4 regions of the Shewanella septentrionalis genome follow, and region 2 is predicted to be linked to each of the others. Evidence: predicted binding sites of a transcription regulator. Region 2 holds the regulator's gene; each other region holds the start of a gene.
What was found. Region 2 encodes LexA, which represses DNA repair genes until DNA is damaged. Its sites were predicted from a motif close to TACTGTATNNNNATACAGTA; they were not measured.
Positions count from the first base shown of each region.

Region 1: the regulator LexA is predicted to act here: its motif matches at 2,406-2,425, upstream of NE536_RS11370 (YebG family protein).
Region 3: the regulator LexA is predicted to act here: its motif matches at 2,338-2,357, upstream of recG (ATP-dependent DNA helicase RecG).
Region 4: the regulator LexA is predicted to act here: its motif matches at 2,426-2,445, upstream of recA (recombinase RecA).

Region 1 covers NZ_JAMTCC010000017.1:20,816-25,249, reverse strand. The annotation lists gene NE536_RS11385 (PqiB family protein) at 1-991, opposite strand, end outside; gene NE536_RS11380 (paraquat-inducible protein A) at 978-1,595, opposite strand; gene NE536_RS11375 (paraquat-inducible protein A) at 1,597-2,229, opposite strand; gene NE536_RS11370 (YebG family protein) at 2,437-2,736, shown strand; gene NE536_RS11365 (GAF domain-containing protein) at 2,754-3,212, shown strand; gene proQ (RNA chaperone ProQ) at 3,495-4,124, shown strand; gene prc (carboxy terminal-processing peptidase) at 4,153-4,434, shown strand, end outside.
Region 2 covers NZ_JAMTCC010000010.1:101,700-106,133, forward strand. The annotation lists gene ctaD (cytochrome c oxidase subunit I) at 1-61, opposite strand, end outside; gene coxB (cytochrome c oxidase subunit II) at 71-1,627, opposite strand; gene NE536_RS07750 (cell division inhibitor SulA) at 2,030-2,542, opposite strand; gene lexA (transcriptional repressor LexA) at 2,539-3,159, opposite strand; gene plsB (glycerol-3-phosphate 1-O-acyltransferase PlsB) at 3,320-4,434, shown strand, end outside.
Region 3 covers NZ_JAMTCC010000003.1:100,809-105,242, forward strand. The annotation lists gene NE536_RS02410 (tetratricopeptide repeat protein) at 1-381, shown strand, start outside; gene NE536_RS02415 (sensor histidine kinase) at 513-1,592, shown strand; gene NE536_RS02420 (response regulator transcription factor) at 1,592-2,188, shown strand; gene recG (ATP-dependent DNA helicase RecG) at 2,374-4,434, shown strand, end outside.
Region 4 covers NZ_JAMTCC010000012.1:5,596-10,029, reverse strand. The annotation lists gene mutS (DNA mismatch repair protein MutS) at 1-2,150, opposite strand, end outside; gene recA (recombinase RecA) at 2,553-3,620, shown strand; gene NE536_RS08635 (regulatory protein RecX) at 3,638-4,108, shown strand.

The sequences.
Region 1 (4,434 bases), on a different contig from region 2:
CGTCGTTAGTTAACAGTGAACCGTATTGAGGTTCAAACTTAGCCACGGCTATTACGCCATTCGCGGTGAGTTGCTTGCTTAAAATGCTGCCGATATTGATGCCGCGATAAACAATACGAGTGCCTTTGTCGACACCGTTAGCATCAGCCATGGTCAGGTTTATTTCTATGCCGCCAAGGGCTGTGGTTTCTGAATCATAAAGCGAAAAAATGTCACCGTTTTTGGCAATATCCGCTTTATCATCAGAGCTAAAACTCACGCCGCCAGCCAGAATGGATGCCAAACTCTCAGAGCTGACTTTAACGCCTGTCAGTGATGCATCAATTTTGACGCCGGAGACATTCCAAAAGTGGGAGTTTTTCTTCACTAATCGCGCGTATTGCTCTTGAATAAAAGCGCTGATGATGACTCTTTGATTACCATCTAAACGATAGCTAACCACACTGCCCACAGGGATTTGGCGGAAAAATATTGGCGAGCCAACATCCAACGAACCGAGTTTGTCTGAGGTCAGTTCGACCATCACACCTTCTGAGCCGATTTGCATCGGCGGCGGTTGGCGTTCAGCCTCGAAGAAGGTTGACGCATTACCTTTGCCCGGTTGAATCGCGATGTAGTTACCCGAAAACAACGCATCTAAGCCTTCAACACCTGTGATACTGGCCTTAGGGGTGACCAGCCAGAAGAGAGTTTCCTTATTTAAGAAAGGCTTAGCACGGTAGTCCATCATGACCTTGACGTTCACGCCCTTGAGATCTTCATCTATTCCTATGTCTTTGACTTTACCGACAGTCAAGCCTTGGTATTTGACCAAGGTTTTACCTACGTCAATCCCAGTTGCACTCGGAAAGTGAATTTGAATTTCAACGCCCGATTCTTTAATGCTCTTAATGCCCAGCCACGCACCCAATGCCAACGCGACAATAGGCAGTAGCCAAATGGGCGAAAAGAGTTTTTTCTTTACAACTTTCGGCGATTCAATTTGTGTCATCTTGAGGTTCCAATCGATCCCAGAGTAAACGAGTGTCTAACACTTTTGCGGCTAACTGAGTTAACAGAATAACCAAGGCAAATGCGGTCGCGGCAGGCGCGGGTTTAGCGTCGAGTAGTTGTCCCATATTCACTAATGCCACTGTGATTGAGATGACAAATAAATCGAGCATAGACCAACGACCAATCCATTCGATGATGTGAAAACCCACCATCAATTTCTTTTTTGAAATCGGAATATCAAAGCTGATGGCACACAGATAAATGGATAAGCCGATGATTTTAATCCATGGCACTAAAATACTGGCAGTAAAAACTATCACGGCAATGGGCAACATATCTGAATGCACTAGATGCAAAATGCCCGAAAAAATGGTGTCGTGCCGCACTTGCCCTTGGTTGGTCAGCATAGTGATAGGGTAAATGTTGGCAGGCACCAGCAAGATGGCAGCGGTAATCAACAAAGCCCAACTTTTTTGCAGGCTGGAATAGTCCCTGACCTGTAACTCAGCTTCACAGCGCTGGCAATGGGTGAGGTCACTACTATTGAGCTGGCGGCACACCTTGCACAAACACAGGCCGATATCTTTACCTTGTTGCTTCATATCAGCGATGACCTTCCAATAACGTCCACATGTGCTCTAAGTCGTACTCTCGTTGCAGAAACAAGGTCACGAGAAACAACATAGTGAAGCAAAATGTGCCCATACCAAAATAAATATCCGAAAAATCAGAAAGCTGGAACGATGAAACCAAAAAGCTGATCACATAAATTTCCAGCATAGTGAGCTGCGACAATACGCCATGAAACTTCAATAATTGCTTTAATGAGTTACGCCAAAAAAGACGACTCAGTCCCCATTTCACAATCAAAATCTGCGTCAGTATCGACAACAGTAATAAGCCTGGACCAATCACAGCGGCGGCAAGCACGGCTAAACCAACGACCCAATAACCTTGGTCAAATACCGCAAACGCGCCCTGAAAAACCGTGGTGGTGCGAATGCTGCCGAAAAAGTGAATTTCGAGTACGGGTAAAAAATTGGCAGGAAAATAAAATACTAGTGCCGAGATACATAGGGCGAGCATGCCATTTACAGAGCAGTAAGGAGTGTCATAAAGTGCAGTGCTGCAACGGGGGCAAAGGGCTCTGACACCGCTTGGCAAGGCACGTTTGCGGACTGCTAAATCGCAGGAACGGCAAAGGATTACTGAATTTTCTGCTGCGTTTTCATGCATATAAAAATATATATTAGCCTAAATAGGAGTAATAACAGCGAGATCGGTGCAAAGTGTAGTGCTAATCAGCCGTTCTGCACAGTCTAGCGCTTTATAATCTTGGCAACGAAAGTACGCTAATAATATCAGATTAATCAGAACACTTGCATCACAAGTTCAATCTATGTCACTCTAGTTACTGTATATAAAAACAGTGCGAGGGCAGTCATGGCAGTAATAACACAGTTTGTCGTGGTCAGAGAAGGGGTTGAAAAGATGACATTCACATCTAAGAAGGAGGCTGATGCCTACGATAAGATGCTCGATATCGCCGATAACCTTATCCCCTTCATTCAAAAAGCTGATTTAGGTATAGATGAAAGCGTGGGCGAAAAGCTCGCATTCTATTTTGCTAACAATAAAGATGAGCTGACGAACTTGCTTAAAGGTGTCGTTCAGGTTAATAGTACGCCAACGAATCCACCTGCTGCGAAAAAAGCGGCTAAAAAGACCGAAGCAGCAGAATAAAATTGTTAGGAAATGTAATGAAATCGAAATTTTATGAGTCACTTAACCGTCAAGCCTTGGCCTTGTTGGAAGGGGAAGACGACCTTGTTGCGGCAATGGCGAATTTTTCAGCCTTACTCAATGATAATTTAACTGAGCTGAACTGGGTGGGATTCTACGTTATGCGTGGCGAACAACTCGTATTAGGCCCATTTCAAGGTAAAGTGGCTTGTACACGCATTCCGCTAGGAAAAGGCGTGTGTGGTACGGCGGCATTCACCAATCAAACCCAGCGAGTGGCCGATGTTCATCAATTTGATGGCCATATTGCCTGTGATTCTGCCAGTAATTCTGAAATCGTTGTGCCAGTTTGTGCTCAAGGTAACGTGGTTGCCGTGCTCGATATTGACAGCCCAATCTTCGATCGTTTCGACGAAGAAGACCAAAAGGGGCTGGAATTACTGGTTAAAAGTTTTGAAAACTGCCTATTTGATTAATTTGCGTACAATAACGCATAATTCATAGTCGCAATCGGTGGCGTGCGCCTTATAATATGCGCCTGCACGCATTAAGCTGGTTTGATTCGCATGCAATGAATAAGCTTAGTGTTTTGAGCTGTAAAAATTTGTTAAGGTATATTTTTTTTAACTTTAGTAAACGCGGCTAGGATGCTAATTTGTACGTTGACTCAATATTGAGTTTAACGAAGATAAACGACACGTAAGAAGTTGATATATATCACCTCGAATCGATGTCCCTTTTTGACTGTGGAAGTAATGATGGAATCAACAGAAAAGTTGACCGACACCAATGCAATTTTGGCGTATTTGTATGAAACATTTCCTTTGTGCTTTATTGCTGAAGGTGAAACTAAGCCATTAAAAATCGGATTGTTTCAAGATTTGGCTGAAAGGTTGGCTGATGATTCTAAAGTCAGTAAAACTCAGCTCAGAGTTGCCTTAAGACGTTACACCAGCAGCTGGCGCTATTTAAAGTGCGTTAAAGCGGGCGCACAACGCGTTAATCTGGATGGCGAACCTTGCGGCGAGTTAGAGCAAGAGCACATTGACCATGCTCAAGCCATGTTGAAAGAGAGTCAGGATAAAGCGAAAGCGAAACGTGCAGCACTCGCACCTAAGCCTGCGGCGAAGAAAGCACCTAAAAAGGTGGCTGTTCCTCAACGTGCTAAAACTGAGCGTCCTGCTAAGCCTGCGCCTAAAGCTGCAGCGCCAGTCGTAAATTATGTCCAAGCACAATTGACTGATTTAACGAAAAAACAACGCGTCAATGTTAAGTTAGGTATGACACCCGTAGCCGGTGTGATTACTGATATTAACAAGGAAGATATTCATGTTCAGCTTGATAGTGGCCTAACGATTAAAGTTAGAGCAGAACATATCCTGCTGTAATCATTTTTTAAAACGGAGTAACTTGTTGATGCGAAAACTCACTTTGGCTACCTCGATCGCCACTGTTTTTGTCGGATTCTCGGCTTGGGCCGTACCACCCACGATTCAAATCAGCGAGTTACCCACTCTCAAGCAGGAAGCGCAACATAAGGTCGCGAGCAAAAGGGTAACGGACTTATACACTCGTTCGCACTATCATAGATTTAATCTTGATGATGCCTTTTCTACGCAAATTTTTGACCGTTACCTGCAGCAGTTAGACTATCGCCGCAATGTGTTAACCCAAGCGGATGTCGATAGCTTTAAACCT
Region 2 (4,434 bases):
TTGGCGCACCATGATGATGGTCATCATGGGCTGCGGTTTGATCTTGAGTCGTTGTGCTCATCATAATCCCCTACTGTCCATGGCTTGCGATATCAGCAGGTTGCACTGTATCGCCGGTATTGTTGCCCCAAGCATTGCGCTCATAGGTAATGACTGCTGCGAGTTGCTGTGGGCTGAGTTGTTTGCCAAATGCTTGCATAGCCGTGCCTGTTTTGCCGTGCATCACAATATCGAGATGATTGGCGACGGGCCCAGTGGCGATAGCACTGCCAGCGAGGGCGGGGAAGGCGGGTGGTATGCCAGTTCCCGTCAACTGATGGCAGGCCGCACAAGTGGTGGTGTAGACAGTTTCACCTTCGGCCATCAGTGCCTCATGGGTGAGAGTGGGGAGGCTCGCCGGATCCACTATGGTTGCGGAGTCGACAACTGCTGCGGGCTCAGTTGTAGGTGCGGGAGTTGGGGTCGTATTGGCTGGTGCGGTAGCAGGTGCCTGTGTGCCTGCACTACCGTTCATGTGCTCGTTGACGTCTTTGGCCTGTACAGCATCGCCAGTATTATTGCCCCAAGCATTACGCTCATAGGTAATCACAGCGGCAATTTCTTGTGCAGTCAATTGCTTACTAAAGGCTTGCATAGCCGTACCCGTTTTACCGTTGAGCACAATTTCAAGGTGGCCGCTGAGCGGTCCCGTTGCTATCGGACTGCCTTTGAGGTGTGGGAATACGCCTTGTAACCCCTCGCCATTGGGCTGGTGGCAGGCTGCGCAGTGCCCGAGGTAAACTTGCTCACCTTGGGTCATCAGATCATCTTTGCTAAGGGTCTGTGATAAAGCGGCTTGAGCGGCTTCTGCCGCCGCGCCTGCGGCTTGTTTCTGCTCCGTCACCCAAGCTTCAAACTCGGCTTCGGGTATGGCTTGCACTACGATCGGCATAAAACCATGGTCTTTACCGCAAAGTTCGGCGCATTGACCACGGTAAATACCGGGTTTGTCGATGCGAGTCCAAGCCTCATTGATAAATCCTGGGTTGGCATCTTTCTTCACGGCAAAAGCAGGTACCCACCATGAATGGATGACATCTTCAGAGGTCATCAAAAAGCGGATTTTGCGATTTATCGGCAGAACGAGCGGCTTATCGACCTCCAATAGGTAGTGTTCACCCTTGGTTTCGGTACCGTCGATTTGTGCTCTAGGGGTTGCGAGTATGCTGTAAAAATCAATGTCTTGATCGAAATAGCTGTAATGCCATTTCCATTGGGAACCCGTGACTTTAACGGTCAGATCGGCGTCGCTGGGATCTTCCATCGCAATTAAGGTTTTTGTCGCAGGAATCGCCATTAAGATCAAAATGATAAATGGCAGAATCGTCCAAGCGATTTCAACTTTAGTGCTTTCGTGAAAGTGGGACGCGACAGCGCCTTTGGATTTTCTGTGGTTGATCATGGCGTAAATCATCACGCCAAAGACCACAAGGCCAATGGCGCAGCAGATATACAAGATGGTCATGTGCAAGTGATAAACCTTGCCACTGATCTCGGTTACGCCAGGGGTCATGTTGAACCGCATGTCCGCGGCGGCCAACGGTGGTGCGAATAACACCACGAGTAAACAATACAACAATTGCTTCACAAGACTTCTCCTCTGCCAATTGCGAATAGCAACTACAAAGAAGAGCAACACAGTAAGTCTCAACTCTATGCAAACTCTTCAGTTCCCAAAAAAGCGTTTTTGACTTCAACGTGCGTTGGCGGCTGTTACTTTTAATTAAGTATTGTTACTGCTGGTATTAGCCACGCTGGCACATACGACTGAAATAAATCTGTTCTCTATTTTTAGTGGCATTTTGAACTCGATTACGGCTCGATTTATTTGCCACGGGCGGCGATATATTATCGCCGACTAAATCAACCATACTTGCTGTTTAAATATTGATCAAGATCACTTATTTATCTAATTGTCTGAAAAATTGCCAAAAAAAAGCCTCACATTCATAGGCGAGGCGGCTTTCAAGGTAGAAAAATAAATGAATATTTAATGTACAGCGCTAAAAAAAGATTGTTGGCCGAAGAGATTGCCTTGCTCAATGTGTACGTCGCCATGTAAGTGACTGTTTACGTCTTCAAGCACTATGCCCATGGCGCGGGCACTTTTAGCCACGATTTGCAGGCGACGATTATCGCGTGCATCCAGTGATTGGGTCCAAGTAATAACTGCACTGGACGTACCACTTGTTAAGGCTTTTTCCATCGCCCACAGGGTTTCGACTTCATCTTTAGCGTGCACCAGCAAGACTCTGTCCATACGCACGCCAGCGTTGGCGAGCATTTGTTTGTAGCCAATACTCGGTGGGTTGATGAGCACTAACCAACGACCCTGTTGGCTTAACTGGGCGAGTTGCGCACTCAAATGGATTAACTCTTGGCGGCCTTGAGTCTTAGTTGGCATGCAGGCGATAGGTGCATGGTGCCAGTCATAGTCGGCATCACGGACTTCATCGAGCCACAAGCCCGGATGGCGGGGTGCATTGCCAAGTAGTTTGTTCATAGCCAATCTCCATTACGGATCACACCGACGGCGAGTCCTTCAATTGTTAAACTTTGATAGCCTAAATCCACTTTTATCGGGGAATAGTCTTCATTTTCGGCGTGTAGATAGACCACATTGCCTTTTTTTTCGAAACGTTTAACAGTGACATCGTCGTCGACTCTAGCGACAACCACTTGACCATTTCTAGCTTGTTGTACTTTATGAACTGCCAGCAAATCTCCCTCGAGAATGCCGATATTCTTCATGCTGTCGCCTTTAACCCGCAGTAAAAAATCGGCGGCGGGATGAAACATGCTTGGGTCGACTTGGTAGTACTGTTCAACATGTTCTTGGGCGAGAATAGGTTCGCCAGCAGCTACTTGACCGATAAGCGGTAAACCTGTTTCAGTTACTTCTTCGACTTCCGCAGTCAGACGAATGCCCCGCGATGTGCCTGGCATGATCTCAATGCAGCCCTTTTTCGCCAACGCTTTAAGATGCTCTTCAGCCGCATTGGCGCTCTTAAAACCTAAACGGGTCGCGATTTCTGCCCGAGTGGGTGGCATGCCAGTATCGGCAATATTTCGTTTAATTAGCTCTAAAATTTCAGCTTGGCGTGGCGTCAAAGGTCTCATGGTGTTTCCTGTTTTTCTATACAGTTACTGTTAGTATATACAGTATTATTTGCAGCGCAAGTATTAACCACTTTTTAGCTATGTTGGAGAGAATTAGCGAATATTACCCATAGTCTGGTATTCTACCGGGCTAGTAAACGTACTTAATTGCATAAGAATAATGCCTAAACACGACTCTCTTTGGTTGAAATCATTACGCTGGATCCAAAAACACTTAGTGCACACTATTGTTGTGCCTCAGGATCCCTTTGCCGATCTGAATCTGGATGCCTCCAGACCCCTTGCTTATGTGATGAAAACGGAATCGCTGAGTGACATCGCTGCCTTGAGCGAAATAACGGCTAAGTTAGGACTACCGAGCCCCTATGAGCCTTTAGTGGCAAATGGTGTGATTGCGCCTCGGGTTGTCTGCCTTCAAGGGCGTAAGCCGCTGTTTGGTGAGCGTGCCGGTAACGAGCCTTTCCTCGAATGCTTTATGCGTTTGTTGGCCGTGCATAAGGAGCGCCCTGAATTAGACATTCAACTGGTGCCCGTGAGCCTGTATTGGGGCCGCACGCCAGGAAAAGAAGATGACACTATGAAGGCGGCTGTGTTTGAGCGGGAAAACCCGACTTGGCTGCGCAAATGCTTGATGATTCTATTCTTAGGTCGACATAACTTCGTACAGTTTTCAAATGCGGTATCTCTGCGATACATGGCCGACGAACACGGCACTGACATGGGGATCGCCCATAAGTTAGCGCGGGTCGCGCGGGTGCATTTCCGTCGTCAACGTAAGGTGATGACTGGACCTGTGCTGCCAAATCGCCAAGCACTGTTTCATTCGTTGCTCAAATCCGAGTCGTTGCGTAAAGCGATTCAAGAAGAAGCGGCCAACAAAAAGATTTCTGAGACCCAAGCGCGCGAGACGGCTATTGAGTATCTCGATGAAATCGCTGCAGATTACTCAGATAGCTTAGTGCGTATTGCTGAGCGTTTCTTAACTTGGTTGTGGAACAAGCTTTACAGCGGGATCAACATTAAAGGCGCCGAGCAAGTTCGCCAGTTGCACCATGATGGCCACGAGATTGTCTATGTACCTTGTCATCGCAGCCACATGGATTACCTGCTGTTATCGTATATTTTGTATTATCAAGGCATGGTTCCGCCGCACATTGCTGCCGGTATTAACCTCAATTTCTGGCCCGCTGGACCTATGTTCCGTCGCGGTGGTGCCTTCTTTATCCGCCGTAGTTTTAATGGCAACAAGCTGTATACCGCAGTATTCCGTGAATA
Region 3 (4,434 bases), on a different contig from region 2:
ATCGCTTTAGACAATAGCAAAGGCGCAACGCTCGGGATGAAATCAGCCAATGCCATTGCCAACGCCGAACAATTAGCACCTCACAATCCGCGGGTCGCATTGGTGAAAGCCATCGCCGCCTATAACACCCCAGCTATGTTTGGCGGCAGCATGCAAAATGCTAAGACGCTCGCCACTACCGCCATAGAAAGATTCGCCCAACCTTGCGACGACATTTGTTGGGGCGAAGCCGAAGCTTATACCTGGCGCGGACTCGCTAAACAGGAATTAGGCGATACCCAAGGCGCGATTGAAGATTGGCAACAGGCGATCAAAGTGCAAGCAGATTACGGTTGGGCAAAATTTTTGCTTCAACAAAATCAGCAATTAAGTGCAAACTAGATCCCATTGTTAACAGGGACTGATGGCGCTGACCCCAGCGCCAACCCCTAAACAGAATAAATCAAGGCAGATGCCTCCTTTAGCATTCAAGGGGCAACTATGAACAATCAACACAGTTTCACAGAGGCATCATGATGAGCACTCCCCTTCAGCTCGAACGAAAACTCGCTTGGGTGTATTTGATAAACTTAGTGTTTTATCTTATTCCGCTTGCCATCAATGCGTATCCAGCATGGAAAATCGCCCTTAGCTTTGCCGTGCTAATTCCTTTTATTGCCAGTTATTTTTGGGCCTATAAGTGCAATCAGAATAGCGCCTATCGCCCCATTCTGATGATGGTGGCCATCGCCACAGCAATCACCCCAATCAACCCAGGATCTATCTCGCTATTCACCTTTGCCGCTTTTTTCATTGGCTTTTTTTATCCTCTCAGAACCTGTCTGTTGGCTATTGCCGCCTTAATCGGCCTGTTGTTTGCCCTCAATGAGATTTACGACTTTAACAGTTACTACTTTCCGCTTTATGGCTCAGGATTGGTGCTCGGTGTAGGCATGTTTGGCGTTGCCGAACGCAGGCGTCATCAACATAAAGTGAAAGAACAGCAAAGCACTCAAGAAATTAGTACCTTAGCGGCTATGGTTGAGCGAGAACGCATTGCCCGCGATCTACACGACATCATGGGCCACAGCTTGTCTTCGATTGCGCTTAAGGCGGAACTGGCCGAAAAACTGCTGGCAAAACAAGAATACCAACTGGCCACTACCCAGCTTAATGAACTAGGTCAAATCGCCCGCGAGAGCCTCAGCCAAATTCGTCACACCGTATCTGACTACAAACATAAGGGTCTCGCGGATAGCGTGACACAACTGTGTAAACTATTGAGGGAAAAAGGGATCAGTGTCGAGCTGACAGGCAATATCCCTAAACTACCCGCCAGAATGGAGAGCCAGCTGGGATTAATTGTCACTGAACTGGTGAATAATATTTTACGCCATAGCGGCGCAAGTCAATGTATTATCGACTTTATTCAACAGCCAGATCGACTAATCCTTGAAGTCAAAGATAATGGCACAAGTAAACCTATCGCCGAAGGCAATGGCCTCACTGGCATACGCGAACGTCTCGACATTTTAGGTGGCAGCTTGAGCTATAATCTCGAACAAGGATATGCATTTACCGTCAGTTTACCTTTGCAGGGAGCAACAGATTAATGAAGATTTTATTGGCGGAAGATCAAGCCATGGTGCGTGGCGCACTCGCAGCACTCCTCACGCTTGCGGGAGGCTTTAATATCACCCAAGCGAGTGACGGCGACGAAGCCCTTAACCTACTCAAACAGCAAAATTTTGATCTCTTGCTAACAGATATCGAAATGCCCGGGCGCACAGGCCTTGAGCTGGCAACTTGGGTAAAGGAGCAACATAGCCAAACTAAAGTTGTGGTCATTACTACCTTCGGCCGCGCGGGCTATATCAAACGCGCCATCGAAGCCGGTGTCGGCGGGTTTCTGCTTAAAGATGCCCCCTCGGAAACCTTAGTCAACGCGATTCAACAAGTGATGGCGGGTAAACGGATAATTGATCCTGAACTGGCCATGATGGCAATTGGTGACGTCGACCCACTCAACGATAAAGAACGCCGAGCCCTTCGCCTCGCCAGTGAAGGCAAATCCACCGCCGACATCGCCGAAACCCTCTTTATCGCCGAAGGCACAGTGCGCAACTACCTCTCCGAAGCCATAGCCAAACTCAATGCTAGCAACCGAATCGATGCAGCACGCATCGCCAAACAAAAGGGCTGGTTGTAATCAGATTAACGGTTAACCGCTCTTTCGTTCATATCGACAATTTTTGCGCCCCTTAGCTAAAACCTAAGGGCCGCAAACTGACGTTAGTTAGGCTAGCAAATAAGTCCCTCATTCTGCTTGAGATTGCCTTACGCTTATTCTCTGTTAATATATGTATAAATTCACAGTGATTGAGTGCTAACGACTTGCAGCAATTGGATCTTGTTCCGATCACCGACCTCAAAGGCGTCGCCAAAAAGGTCGCGGAGAAACTCGCAAAGCTCGGCATCACAACAGTACAAGATCTGCTGTTTCACTTACCCCTGCGCTACGAAGACAGAACCCAAATCTATCCGATTGCCGCCCTTATGCCCGGCAGTTACGGCACCATAGAAGCTGAAATCCAATCGACGCAAATCATCCAAGGCCGCAAGCGTATGCTGGTCTGCAATGTGCGGGACGATACGGGTAGCTTGAGCCTGCGCTTCTTTAACTTTTCCGTCGCCCAGCGTAATGCCATGCAAAATGGTTTAATGATCCGAGCCTACGGTGAAGTGCGCCGTGGTGGTCACCAAGCCGAGATAGTGCATCCAGAATACAAAGTCGTCTATCCCGGTGAAGATGTTCACCTGAGCGATACCCTAACGCCGATTTATCCCACAACTGAGGGCTTAAAACAGGCGAGTTGGCTAAAGCTGACCGAGCAAGCTTTGGCATTACTGGAAGATGGCGGTTTAACTGAGCTGCTACCACCGCAGTTGCAACCGAATAACATCAGCCTTAAACAAGCGCTGCAGACGCTACATCGACCTCCTGCGGGGATCTCTCAGTTCGATTTAGAGTTAGGCCAACACCCAGCCCAGCAGCGACTGGTGCAGGAAGAGTTGCTCGCCCATAATCTCAGCATGCTACGCCTAAGGCAGCGCAGTAATTTAGATGCAGCAGTGACCATGCAGGCCACGGGGCAGTTGCTCAATCCCTTCCTTGCCGCTTTGCCCTTTAAGCCCACAGGCGCCCAGCAAAGAGTGGTGGCCGATATAGGCAAAGATTTAGAAAAGCCGCACCCTATGATGCGCTTAGTGCAAGGGGATGTGGGCTCGGGTAAAACCTTAGTCGCGGCGATGGCTGCGCTGCAAGCGATTGAAAACGGTTATCAAGTTGCCATGATGGCGCCAACAGAGCTATTGGCCGAACAGCATGCAACTAACTTTGCCGCTTGGTTTGAACCACTCGGGCTTAAAGTCGGTTGGCTAGCGGGTAAACTTAAAGGCAAGGCAAGAGCGCAATCCCTTGCGGATATTGAATCCGGCGCAGCCCAAATGGTGATTGGCACCCATGCCATCTTTCAGCAGCATGTGGTCTTTAATAAACTCGCGTTAATTATCATAGATGAGCAGCACAGATTCGGCGTACACCAACGCTTAGGTCTGCGGGAAAAGGGCGTGAGCCAAGGGTTCCATCCGCATCAATTGATCATGACGGCAACGCCGATCCCGCGCACGCTAGCGATGACAGCCTATGCGGATCTCGACACTTCTATTATCGATGAATTGCCGCCGGGACGAACTCCAGTAACCACAGTGGCGATTGCCGATTCACGCCGCAACGAAGTGCTTGAACGGGTGCGTAACGCCGTCATCACAGATAAACGTCAGGCCTATTGGGTGTGTACTCTAATTGAAGAATCCGAAGTGCTCGAATGCCAAGCCGCCGAAGACACGGCCGAAGAACTGCGCCTCGCCCTACCCGAGCTCAATATTGGCCTAGTGCATGGCAGGTTGAAGAGCGCTGAGAAACAACAAATCATGGCCGATTTTAAGGCGGGCATCATTCATCTTCTTGTGGCGACAACAGTGATTGAAGTCGGCGTAGACGTGCCTAATTCCAGCCTGATGATCATTGAAAACCCTGAACGTTTAGGCTTAGCGCAATTACACCAACTACGCGGACGAGTCGGCCGAGGCGCCATCGCAAGCCATTGTGTGTTACTCTACAAGGCGCCATTGAGCCATACCGCCACCCAAAGACTGAGTGTACTCAGACAAAGTAATGACGGTTTCATCATAGCGCAGAAAGATTTAGAAATTCGTGGCCCGGGTGAAGTGCTTGGCACTAAGCAAACGGGACTGGCCGAACTGAAAATTGCCGACTTAGTGCGCGATCAAGCTTTGATCCCGCATATTCAAAAACTGGCAAATCACGTGATGGCGCAGGCCCCCGAAAAAGTCGATGCGATTATCTTACGTTGGCTGGGGCACAAGCAGCAC
Region 4 (4,434 bases), on a different contig from region 2:
TCTGCCGCCGACCAAGCGAGCGATAAACCATCATAGGTGGATGTGCCGCGGCCGATTTCATCCATTAACACTAAGCTACTGGCGGTGGCGTTGTGTAGAATGTTGGCGGTTTCTGTCATTTCGACCATAAAGGTTGAGCGGCCAGAGGCCAGATCGTCAGAGGCGCCAATACGGGTAAATATGCGATCGATAGGGCCGATCAGTGCGCGATCTGCTGGTACGAAACAGCCAATGTGGGCCATCAGCGTGATCAAAGCGACTTGACGCATGTAAGTCGATTTACCGCCCATGTTGGGTCCGGTGACAATCAACATACGTCTTTGATTGTGCAAGGTCACTGGGTTAGCGATAAACGGTGTTTGACTCACACGCTCCACCACGGGGTGGCGACCAGCCTCTATCTGTACGCCGATATCTTGGCTCAGCTCTGGGCAAGTGTAACCTAAGGTTTCGGCGCGCTCGGCAAAGTTACTCAACACATCAAGCTCAGCTGCCGCACGAGCAAAAGCTTGTAATTCATGCAACTTAGGTAGAATAAGATCGAACAACTGTTCCCATAACTGCTTTTCGAGTGCCAGCGCTTTACCTTGGCTCGAGAGCACTTTTTCTTCGTACTCCTTAAGTTCGGGCGTGATATAACGCTCCATATTCTTAAGCGTTTGACGTCGTTGGTAATTGAGTGGCACTTGCGAGGATTGCAAGCGACTTACTTCGATGTAATAGCCGTGTACACGGTTATAGCCGACTTTAAGGGTGTTGATACCTGTACGTTCTTTTTCTCTGGCTTCGAGTTGTACTAAGTAATCGCTTGCACCTTCGCTCAGACCGCGCCATTCATCTAGTTCGCTGTTGTAGCCTTCACGGATCACTCCGCCATCGCGGATAAGCATAGGTGGATTATCGACTATCGCGCGCTCAAGCAGGGCTTGTTCAACGGGGAACTCACCTAAGTATTGACGTAATTGAGTCGTGTGTGGCGCGCTTAGGGTACTTAAACTCTGTTGTAATTCAGGTAGTAAGCCCAGCGCTTGACGTAAACGGGCAAAGTCCCTAGGTCGAGCGGTACGCAGCGCGAGTCTTGCCATGATACGTTCAATATCGCCAAGTGCCTTTAATTGCTCATGCAAACCTTCGTGGGCGGCAGTATCGAGTAATTCAGTCACCGCCTGTTGGCGTGCTTTGATGTGTTTTGGATCTCGCAGCGGCTGATGGATCCAGCGTTGCAACATGCGGCTGCCCATAGGCGTTGCCGTGTTATCCAATACTGCGGCTAAGGTATTATCGCGACCTCCGGCAAGGTTTTGAGTGAGTTCTAAATTACGGCGAGTTGCCGCATCGAGCACTATGCTATCGGTTTGATTAAAGCGGGTAATGGCATTGATGTGGGGCAGGGCAGTGCGCTGAGTGTCTTTGACATATTGCATCAAACACCCCGCTGCCTGCAGTGATAAACGCGCATCTGCAATACCAAAACCATGCAAGTCTTTCGTGCCAAACTGGGCTAGCAGTAACTTAATGCTAGTATCGTAATCAAATTCCCATTCAGGGCGACGGCGTTTGCCTTTAAAACCGTTTAGCAGAGCAAGTTCACCAAAGTCTTCACTGTAGAGAATTTCAACGGGATTAGTGCGTTGCAATTCAGCTTCTAATGACTCTCGCGTCTCGAGTTCGGCAATCACAAAACGTCCAGATGAAACATCTAGAGTGGCATAACCAAAACCGACTTTACCTTGATAAACTGCGGCCAACAGATTGTCTTGGCGTTCCTGTAGCAGGGCTTCATCGGTTAAGGTGCCAGGCGTGACGATACGCACCACTTTACGTTCAACAGGCCCTTTAGAGGTTGCGGGGTCGCCAATTTGTTCGCATATTGCAACTGATTGACCAATTTGAACTAATTTCGCTAGATAGCCTTCCACAGCATGGTAAGGCAGTCCTGCCATCGGAATAGGATCGCCACCACTTTTACCGCGCGCCGTAAGTGAAATGCCTAACAGCTCAGAAGCACGTTTAGCATCATCATAAAACAACTCGTAGAAGTCACCCATGCGATAAAACAGCAACATGTCATGATGTTCTGCTTTCATGGTCAAGTACTGACGCATCATAGGAGTATGTTTTTCTAAATCATCGGTATCAATTACATTCATTAAATCGTTATCGTCCGTTGTGACTGCCTAAAGGCGATACAGTTTGTGTGGTTACAGGGGATTAAGCGCTAGAGAAGCAGAAGACTGCTATACAATTTTCAGCCAAAAAGACCACGCAAAATTTGCTGCGCCAATCTTAGCAATAATTTACCGAAAATTGAGCCCTTGATGACGGATATTCGTCAAAGGGATGCGATATCGGATTTGATATTCGCTAAAACCTTGGCCATATTAAAAATCCCATGAGCTAAAAATAATTCAGTCACAGGTCTTGATACTGTATGATTGTACAGTATACTAGTCAGCAGAATTAAGACGAAAAGCGCGGCTTTTTGAATTACCCGTTTGTAAATTGAATATTACTTTTGACAGCTTAAGGCATGTCTTGATGAGGGAACTGGAATGAAGGTCGATCCAAATAAAGAGAAAGCACTTGCTGCGGTATTGAGCCAAATTGAGAAGCAATTTGGTAAAGGCTCCATCATGAAGCTGGGCGAAGATCGCTCTATGGATGTTGAGACCATTTCTACCGGTTCTCTGTCTCTGGACGTTGCTTTAGGTGCTGGCGGTTTGCCAATGGGTCGTATCGTTGAAATCTATGGTCCTGAATCATCAGGTAAAACGACACTGACTTTAGAAGTCATTGCCGCAGCGCAACGTGAAGGCAAAACCTGTGCCTTTATCGATGCCGAGCATGCACTTGACCCTATCTATGCTAAAAAATTGGGTGTAGATATTGATAACCTGCTGTGTTCACAACCGGATACTGGCGAGCAAGCGCTTGAGATTTGTGATGCATTAACGCGCTCAGGCGCAGTTGACGTTATCGTAGTCGACTCAGTGGCAGCATTAACGCCTAAAGCTGAAATCGAAGGCGAAATTGGTGATTCTCACATGGGCTTAGCGGCACGTATGATGAGCCAAGCCATGCGTAAACTTGCAGGTAACTTAAAGCAATCTAACACTTTGCTTATCTTCATCAACCAAATCCGGATGAAGATTGGTGTGATGTTCGGTAACCCTGAAACCACAACCGGCGGCAACGCACTGAAGTTCTATGCTTCTGTCCGTTTAGACATTCGCCGTACTGGTGCCATTAAAGACGGCGATGAAGTTGTCGGTAACGAAACTCGTGTTAAAGTGGTGAAAAATAAGGTCGCAGCACCGTTCAAACAAGCCGAATTCCAAATCCTTTATGGCCAAGGCATTAACCGTACTGGTGAGTTAGTTGACTTAGGCGTAGCGCATAAGTTGATTGAAAAAGCGGGTGCTTGGTACAGCTATAAAGGCGATAAAATCGGCCAAGGCCGTGCCAATGCGGGTAAATATCTGACTGAAAATCCAGCGATTGCCGCTGAAATTGACAAGACATTACGTGAATTATTGTTAAGCAATCCAAGTGCACTTGCGGCATCGGATACTGATAGCACGGAAGATAATGTTGATTTAGAAACAGGCGAAGTATTCTGAGTCAGTCAGCCCGTCAAATCGCGGTCGCGCTGTTAGCGCGCCGCGATTATTCCCGCTTACAAATCCGCGATAAATTGCTCGAGAAAGGCTTCGACCTTAACGATATCGAACCTGTACTCGACGCTTGTGAATCCTCCGGTTTTATCAATGATAATCGCTATGCTGAATTATTGGTGCGTAGCCACATTAGTCGAGGGCACGGTGCTATCCGTATCCGCCAAGCTATAGCGCAAAAAGGCTTGTCTAAAGATTTTATTGAAGCGGCGATAACCAATAGTGATTGTGACTGGTTTGAGCTAGCAAAAGATAAAGCCACCAAAAAATATGGTGTTCCCCGCGTAACAGAAGTGAAGGGCTCTAAAGCTCGGGATCTTATCGCGAAGGAAAAGGCCAAACGAGTGCGCTTTTTAATGGGCCAAGGCTTTAGCTACGATCAAATCACTTACGCATTAGATTCAGATCCCAATGATCTCGACGACGATGATTAACCGCCATAATTCATCGATTTCGATGCAACCTTAAGACTGCAAAGCTCCTTTAAATATCACTCAATAGGCTTAGTAGAATTAGGTTTGATATCGAGTTAAATTCACTCGACACAGGCCTTAATCGCGCAAAATTCATATCGTCATCAATTACTCTTTACCTTGCCATTTTGACTCTAGCCACTCTTACGTGGGCTTTAACGCACTTTATGCTGCGTTGGTTATTTTTAACTTAGCCCACTAGGTCTACAAATAACCGTCTTGCCTAAAGTGCGTTAAATCTCCGCTGAATTCTGTATCTTGAGGTTGTTTGGGTATATATCGCCAAT